Neorhizobium galegae bv. orientalis str. HAMBI 540: one gene and its partner. Each later gene encodes a partner of the first gene's protein in a complex. Links are inferred from orthologs where the notes say so. Each region holds a gene or a part of one and is shown on either strand. Other genes may lie near its edges.

Evidence for each region. Proteins that work in one complex are often made in the same cells at the same time.
Region 2: the proteins of xseA (region 1) and RG540_RS02570 are in contact, whole or in part, in a cryo-EM structure (PDB 8TXR), measured with the Escherichia coli proteins. The link is inferred for Neorhizobium galegae bv. orientalis str. HAMBI 540 from one-to-one orthologs.

Annotation. Positions count from the first base shown.
Region 1 is NZ_HG938353.1:4,566,765-4,570,957, forward strand. The notes cover bases 463-3,361. They hold xseA (exodeoxyribonuclease VII large subunit), read left to right. Parts: upstream 463-1,057; coding sequence 1,058-2,665; downstream 2,666-3,361. Other genes in these bases: RG540_RS22020 (hypothetical protein), read right to left, coding at 463-473; RG540_RS22025 (spike base protein, RCAP_Rcc01079 family), read right to left, coding at 492-755; RG540_RS22035 (NAD(P)H-dependent oxidoreductase), read left to right, coding at 2,665-3,258; RG540_RS22040 (aminopeptidase), read right to left, coding at 3,263-3,361. Outside these bases: RG540_RS22015 (hypothetical protein), read right to left, coding at 1-63; more of RG540_RS22020, read right to left, coding at 201-462; more of RG540_RS22040, read right to left, coding at 3,362-4,193. UniProt on the Escherichia coli protein: Bidirectionally degrades single-stranded DNA into large acid-insoluble oligonucleotides, which are then degraded further into small acid-soluble oligonucleotides.
Region 2 is NZ_HG938353.1:540,876-545,040, reverse strand. Bases 728-3,598 are described here. They hold RG540_RS02570 (exodeoxyribonuclease VII small subunit), read left to right. Parts: upstream 728-1,971; coding sequence 1,972-2,226; downstream 2,227-3,598. Other genes in these bases: RG540_RS02560 (TRAP transporter permease), read left to right, coding at 3,516-3,598; RG540_RS02565 (TAXI family TRAP transporter solute-binding subunit), read left to right, coding at 2,385-3,320; RG540_RS02575 (histone deacetylase family protein), read left to right, coding at 1,036-1,968; RG540_RS02580 (acyl-CoA thioesterase), read right to left, coding at 728-889. Outside these bases: RG540_RS02585 (biotin transporter BioY), read left to right, coding at 1-476; more of RG540_RS02580, read right to left, coding at 491-727; more of RG540_RS02560, read left to right, coding at 3,599-4,165. UniProt on the Escherichia coli protein: Bidirectionally degrades single-stranded DNA into large acid-insoluble oligonucleotides, which are then degraded further into small acid-soluble oligonucleotides.

The DNA.
Region 1 (4,193 bases):
CGAGAATGCGGACCGCATCATGCCGACGCAGATGCCTATCGATGCAGCGGTCAGGAAAAGCACTCGGATATCTCCTCATCTGCCTCAAGGGAACGAGCGTATTAGCAACGTGCTAATAAATGCTTTCGTTCCAATGCGTGGCGGGCGTTAGGGCCCGCGACGACTTTGATACGATCTGATTCGGTGCGGTTAAGCCATGTTCAGTGGCTCTGGCATTCGCCAGAAGCGTCGCGATCCACAAGATATGGCGCCAGCGAGCGTGGCAGTTCTCCTCGCCAGATGAGCCGGACATGGTAGCCCGAGACCGGGCAGGTGAGGGCGACGACCTCGCCTTCGAATTCGGCCGTTTCGCCTGTCGGCTTGCGGATGATGCCGTCACCGGAGACGGTATCGAACGCAATGCCGATCTCGCCGAGCACGGACATGGCCTGCCGCCTGTCCTCGAAGCGGAGCAGCAAAGGTTTAGGCTGCATCGCCACCCGCCATTTCCCTCAGACGAGGCCGGCGATTGCCACCGCCGTCGTGCCGGTGGCAAACACGCGGGTCACCCGCAACGGGAGCAGGCCGCCGGCCGGTACGTTCGAAAGTGTGAGCACTTCGCCCGACAGCATGCGTACGGACAGGTGACCGCCGGTGCCCACATAAAGAGCGCGCGTCGCCTCCGGCAGATCTGCACTGTCGCTGGGCGTGATCGCAAAGCCGGAGGAAGCGGGGCCGGAAAGCGAGGCTTGGGTATTGGCGAAACGGTCGGGCATGGACGAAATCTCCTTGAATATCGCTGTCCGTCATTGTCGCTCTCCTCTCTCCCACGGGGAAAATGCGAGGCTTAAAAAAACGCTGTACCGCAGGCTTCCGGCCTTTCCGCAGAAGAAAATGTGGCTTCTTCGGCAGAAGAAAAGATGCAACGCCAAATACTTGGGCACGAACCGTCCGCGGGGCCGGCCCTTGTTGCATCATCGAAAGAGCCATTCGAAACGTTCTTTTTGAGGGCACATCATCCCCGTTTCCGCCGCCTGGAACTGGTGAAATCGCCGCGCTCTTCCTTTAGAAGAGAAGGATGACCAGTTTGCTCGACAACGATTCGCCCACGAACCTCACCGAATTTTCGGTGTCGGAACTGTCCGGCTCGATCAAGCGCACGGTGGAAAATGCGTTCGACCACGTGCGGGTACGTGGCGAGATTTCCGGTTATCGCGGCCAGCACTCCTCGGGCCACGCCTATTTCTCGCTGAAGGACGATCGCGCCCGGATCGATGCGGTGATCTGGAAGGGCACCTTCCCGCGCATCAAATTCCGCCCGGAAGAGGGCATGGAAGTGATCGCCACGGGCAAGATCACCACTTTCCCCGGTTCTTCGAAATACCAGATCGTCATCGAGAACCTGGAGCCGGCGGGTGCCGGCGCGCTGATGGCGCTGCTCGAGGAACGTCGGCGCCGGCTCGGCGGCGAAGGACTTTTCGACCAGGCCCGCAAGCGGCCTCTGCCCTTCCTGCCGCGGGTCATCGGCGTCGTGACCTCGCCGACCGGCGCCGTCATCCGTGATATCCTGCATCGTATCTCCGACCGTTTTCCGGTGCATGTCATCGTCTGGCCCGTCAAGGTGCAAGGCGAAGGATCGGGCGACGAGGTGGCGGCCGCAATCCGCGGCTTCAATGCGATGGCGCCTGGCGGCCCAATCAGGCGGCCGGACGTGCTGATCGTCGCCCGCGGCGGCGGCAGTCTCGAAGATCTCTGGAGTTTCAACGACGAGGCCGTTGTGCGTGCCGCGGCGGACAGCGAGATCCCGCTGATCTCGGCGGTCGGCCATGAGACCGACTGGACGCTGATCGACCACGCCGCCGATATCCGCGCACCGACGCCGACCGGTGCCGCCGAAATGGCCGTGCCGGTCAAGGCGGACCTCGAAGCGCAGGTCGCCAATCTCACAGCTCGCCTTCGCAGCGCCACCAGCCGCCAGATGGACCAGAGCCGCCAATCGGTTCGTGCGCTGGTTCGCGCGCTTCCCTCGCTCGACCAGTTGCTGGCCTTGCCGCGCCGGCGCTTCGACGAAGCGGCGGCCGGTCTCGGGCGTGGACTGGAACGCACCACGGTGGTCAAGCGCCGCAGTTTTGAACGAGCCTCTTCGGGGCTGCGGCTGGAACTGCTGACCAACCGCCTTGCCCAGCAGCGGCAGTTGCTGGCCGACCGGCTGACGCGCGGCGACCGCTGCCTGGAACTGCAAGTGCTGAAGGAGAACAACCGTGTTGCCAAAGCCGGCGCATCGCTTTCGGCGCTCCCGGCAAGGCTGCTCGGCCAGCTGCAGCGCGAGCGCCAGCATCTCGCATCGATGGCCCGCCACGCGGATACGGCGATCTCGCACACGCTGATGCGCAGCCGTGCGGCGATCACAGCGCAGGATCGCGTGCTGCAATCGCTCTCCTACAAGAACGTGCTGAAGCGCGGCTTTGCCGTGGTGCGCGGCGAGGACGACCGGCCGCTGACACGCGCTGCCGGCATTGGTCAGGGGCAGGCGATCTCCGTGGAATTTGCCGACGGCCGCATTGCAGCGGTGACCGGCGAGGGCGGCGAACTGGCCGATCCTCCCGTTGCGGCGCCTGAGCCCAAGAAGCGGCCGGCGAAACCGGAGCCGCCCGGAGACGCGCCAAAACAGGGCACGCTCTTCTGATGCATGTGCTCCTGGTGCTTGCCCATCCGCTGCCGGAAAGCTTTGCGCATTCGGTTGCCCGCGTGGCACGCGAGACGCTGGAGGCGAATGGCCATACGGTGGACCTGGTCGATCTCTATTCGGAGAGTTTTGATCCGCGGCTGACGGAACACGAACGGCGCGCTTACTTCGATGTGCCCTACGACACATCGGAGGTGGCGGATCTCGTGGCGCGGCTGCAGAAGGCCGAGGCGCTGATATTCGTCTTCCCGCAATGGTGGTTCAACCTGCCGGCGGTGCTTAAGGGTTTCTTCGACCGAGTCTTTGCGCCAGGTGTCGCCTTCCGCCACGACAAGGCGGGCGGAAGGATCGTGCCCTTGCTCACCAACATCCGCCATTTCTGTGCCTTCACGACCACAGGTTCGCCCTGGTGGGTCGTGAAGTTCTATATGGGCGACCCCGTGCGTCGTCAGCTCAGGCGCGGTATCGCGATCTTCTGCAACAGAAAAGTCGATTTCCGCATGCTGGCGCTGCACGACATGGACCGGGCCGCCGATGAGAAGCGCAGGCGGCACCTGGAGCGCGTGAAAGCTGCGCTCCAGATGTTAGGTTGAGGATTTAGGCCCACTCGCCCTTACGCATCACCGGCACCTTGGTGCCATCGGCGCGCAGGCCGTCGATGTCGACCTTGTCGGAGCCGATCATCCAGTCGATGTGGATCAGGCTGGAATTGCCGCCCTGTGCCTTGATCTGGTCCTGGCTGAGCGATGCACCGTCGAGGAAGCACTTCGAGTAGCACTGGCCGAGCGCGATGTGGCAGGAGGCGTTTTCGTCGAACAGGGTGTTGTAGAACAGGATACCGCTCCTGGAGATCGGCGAGGAATGCGGCACCAGTGCCACTTCGCCGAGCCTTCGGGCGCCTTCGTCCGTATCCAGGACCTTGTTCAGCACTTCCTCGCCCTTCGAAGCCTTCGCCTCGACGATCCGGCCGCCTTCGAATTTCACCTGAATATTGTCGATCAGCGTGCCCTGGTGCGAGAGCGGTTTGGTGCTGGAGACATGGCCTTCGACCTTCAGCGCATGCGGCGTGGTGAAGACTTCTTCGGTCGGGATGTTGGGGTTGCAGGTAATGCCGTTCTTGGCGGTGGACGCGCCGCCATGCCATTCGTGGCCGTCGGCAAGGCCAACCGTCAGGTCGGTGCCTGGGCCGGTGAAGTGGAGCGCGGAAAAGCGCTCGCCGTTGAGCCAGGTGGAGCGCTTCTTGAGATTGCCGTTATGTTCGGCCCATGCCGCGACCGGATCGGCGAGATCGACGCGCGAGGCAGCGAAGATCGCGTCCGCCAGCTTGCCGACCGCCACGTCTTCCGGAACGTCCGGGAAGACCTGGCGCGCCCACGACGGATTGGGATAGGAAACGATGTTCCAGTTGATGTCGAAATTGGCGATTTTTTCCAAGGCGGGTTTGTAGGCCATGGAATTGGCCTTGTTGGCGCGCGCCACCTTGGCCGGATCCTGGCCGGAGAGCATCATCGGATTGTCGCCGGAAATG
Region 2 (4,165 bases), 4.0 Mb from region 1 along the record:
TTCCGGTACCCATCACCGCCCAGTCGCTCGGCGTCATGCTTGCGGGCGTCATCCTCGGCGCCAGGCGCGGCGGTTTTGCGGTGTTTCTTGTCCTGCTGCTGGTCGCGATCGGCCTGCCGGTTCTATCGGGCGGACGCGGCGGACTTGCCACCTTTATGTCGCCGACCGCCGGTTATCTCGTCGGCTGGTTCTTCGCAGCCGTCATCACCGGTTATTGTTCAGAGCGGTTCGTCGAGCATTCGCAGAGCGGCATCGTGCAGATCACCGGCTTTTTCCTCGCGGCACTGCTCGGCGGCGTGGTGGTCGACCACGCGCTCGGGGTCATCTACCTCGCCTATGTCACGGGCACCGGGCTTTCGACCGCCTTCATCGGCGACCTTTCCTTCGTTCCCGGCGACGTGCTGAAGGCGATGATCGCGGCACTCGCCGGCCGCGCAGTAATGGTCGGTTATCCGCTGCTACCGCAACGGGCCTGATCGGCCGCGCCCCGTCAGTCCAGGAACTGATAAAGCCAGTCGCGCAAGTCTTCGGGGAGCGGCACTGGTTCCCTGCTTTCGGGATCGCAGGCCATCCAGACGATCTCGGCTTCCGCAACCGCCTCGTTGCCTCGCAGCATATGCACCAGGAACCCCGCCGACTTTCCGCCGATCTTGCTGACACCGATATGCGTGTGGACGACGTCACCCAGCTTCAAGGCCGAGTGGAACGTGCAGGTGATCTTGCCGATCCTGAAGAACGGATCGCCCTTCTGCGACCTGCGGCGACGCCAGAATTCCGTGACGGCTTCTTCCGCCCGCACGACATAGGCCGAGCGGAACATCTCGCCATGCATATCGACATCGCGGAAAGGAACACGGAATTCCTGAGACTTGACTGGCTCTTTGACCACAATACCCTCTGGGTTGCACCCTCTATGTAAGACCATTCTTTCAAGCTAAACAAGCGCAAGAGCAAGGGGTTGCGGCTTGAAAAAGTCAGCTTTCTGCGCCATGTCGGAAAGGTCCAGACCGGACTGACCCCTGACGAGGCCGCCGCATGACCACGCGCCTTTACGAACACAAGATCTTCCTCGAACACAGCACGCCGGAAGGACATCCCGAACGGGCAGACCGGCTGCGTTCGCTGGCGATCGCGCTGGAGCATCCGAATTTCGCCAGGCTCGACCGCAAGGACGCTCCGCAGGCGAACGAGGACGCGGTTCTGCTCGCCCATCCGGAGGAGCACCTGCGCGCCGTCATGCGCGAAATCCCCGAGGAGGATACGATCCGCCAGATCGAGGCCGACACCTATGTGGGGCCGAAGAGCTTTCAGGCGGCGTTGACCGGCATCGGCGGCGCGATGGCCGCCGTCGACGACGTCGCGACCGGCAAGGTGGACAATGCTTTTGTGGCGGCAAGGCCCCCCGGCCACCACGCCGAAAAAGACAAGGCGATGGGTTTTTGCCTGTTCAACAACGCTGCGATCGCCGCGCGTCACGCGCAACGGAAATACGGCATGGAGCGCGTCGCGATCGTCGATTGGGACGTGCATCACGGCAACGGCACGCAGGACATCTTCTGGGACGATCCGTCGGTGCTGTTCTGCTCGACGCACCAGATGCCGCTTTATCCCGGCACCGGCGCCAAGGACGAGACCGGCACCAGGAACAACGTGGTCAACGCGCCGCTTTCGCCCGACACCGGCAGCGAATATTTCCGCGAGGCCTTCAAGAGCCGCGTGCTTCCGGCGCTCGACAATTTTCGGCCGGATTTCATCATCATCTCGGCGGGCTTCGACGCGCATCACCGCGATCCGCTGGCGCAGATCAATCTCGTCGGCGACGATTTCGACTGGGCGACCGGCCGGCTGATGGAGATCGCCGGCAAATATGCCGGCAACCGTATCGTCAGCCTGCTCGAGGGCGGATATGATCTGGAAGGACTCGCCGAATCGGCGGGCATGCACATCTGCAGACTGATGAAGGGATAGACGATGACCGAAAACACCGAGAGCCTCGATGTGAGCGGCTATTCCTTCGAGAAGGCCGTTGCCGAACTCGAAAGCATCGTGGCGCGGCTGGAACGCGGCGACGTGGCGCTCGACGAATCGATCGCCATCTACGAGCGCGGCGAGGCGCTGAAGAAACATTGCGAAAAACTGCTGACGGCCGCCGAAAACCGCATCGAGAAAATCCGCCTCGACCGCGCCGGCAAGCCGCAGGGCGTCGAGCCGCTCGACGGCGAATAAGCCGGACGGCTAAAACCAAAGTCTTACAACCTTCGCATGGAATGCGTCATAAACCGATTGACGCACCGGAAACGCCTCCCCATGATGGCCTATCTGCGTGGTTGCTTTGGGAGGAGGCCATTATGAACTTCGGCGTGAAGTCCAGTAAAATCAATCTCATGTTCGTGGCGACACTTGCCGTCTCGACGGCATTTTCGGCCGCCGGCGCGAAGGCTGCGGAATTCATCAACGTGCTGACCGGTGGCACGTCCGGCGTGTATTATCCGCTCGGCGTGGCGCTTGCCGAAATTTATGGACAGGGGATCAAGGACGCGCGCACCCAGGTGCAGGCCACCAAGGCATCCGTCGAAAACCTCAACCTGCTGCAGGCAGGACGCGGCGAAATCGCCTTCTCGCTCGGCGATTCCGTCCAGGAAGCCTGGAAGGGCAACAAGGAGGCCGGCTTTCCCGCCAAGCTCGACAAGCTGCGCGGCATCGCCGCCATCTATCCGAACTATATCCAGGTGGTCGCCAGCGCCGAATCCGGCGTGAAGACGCTTGCTGATCTCAAGGGAAAGAGCCTGTCGGTTGGCGCACCTGCCTCCGGCACGGAACTCAATGCCCGCGCCATCTTCACCGCTGCGGGCATGTCCTACAAGGATCTCGGCAAGACCGAATACCTGCCGTTCGCCGAATCCGTCGAGCTGATCAAGAACCGCCAGCTCGACGCTACGCTGCAATCGGCCGGCCTTGGCGTCGCCTCGATCCGTGACCTTGCGACCTCGCTGAAGATCAACGTCGTGGCGATCCCGGCCGCCGAAGTCGCCAAGATCGGCGCTCCCTATGTCTCGGTGAAAATCCCGGCCGGCACCTATGAGGGGCAGACCGCCGATGTCGAGACCGCCGCCGTCGGCAACTTCCTGATCACCCATTCGGGCGTTTCCGACGAAACCGTCTACCAGATGACCAAGCTGCTGTTCTCCAACCTGCCGAAGCTTTCCGCAGCGCATGCCGCCGCCAAGGCGATCGACGTCAAGAAGGCGCTGGAAGGCATGCCCGTACCGCTGCATCCGGGCGCCGAGCGGTATTACAAGGAAGTCGGGCTGTTGAAGTAGAGCGATACGCAGACTTTGCCTATTGCAGCAAGTCCCCCCCCAAACCCCTCCCCACAAGGGGGAGGGGCTTAACCTGCCGCCCGCCGACGCCCACTTGGTCGGGAGGGAGCCGCGGGTCTTCTCCCCCTTGTGGGGAGATGGCCGGCAGGCCAGAGGGGGTTTCCCAACAGACCAGAGAGCTTGCCGAGAGAACCAATGTCCGAAACCCCAATGCCAAACCCGATGATCTCGCAGAGCGCCGAAGAGCCGATCGAGGGCCTGCCAGCCGGGTTCGGCGAAGGTTTGACCGGGCGGATCGCCTTCTGGATCGCCTTTGCCTTTACCCTTTTCCAGCTCTGGACCGCCGCCTACGGGACGCTTGCGAGCCAGATCGTCCGCGCCATGCATGTTGGCTTCCTGCTGCTGCTCGGTTTCGTGCTGATCGGCAATCTCGTCGCCAAAACGAAAGCCGGCAAGATCTGGTTCTGGGCACTTGGCATCGTCGGCTTCCTGACCGGGCTCTACAATTGGGTCTTCTACCACGACCTGATCGTCAGGAGCGGGTTCCTGACGACGCCGGACCTTATCGTCGGAACCGTGCTGATCGTGCTCGTCTTTGAAGCGGCGCGACGGCTGATGGGCCTGCCGCTGACGATCATCGCCGCCATATTCCTCGCCTATTGCTTTTTCGGCCAATACGCCCCCGGGCCGTTCATCCATCGCGGTTACGATTTCGAACAGATCATCGAGAATTTCGCCTATGGGACCGAGGGCATCTACGGAACGCCGATCTACGTCTCGGCGGCGTATATCTTCATCTTCGTGGTCTTTGCCGCCTTTCTGGAGCGCGCCGGCATGCTGGCGCT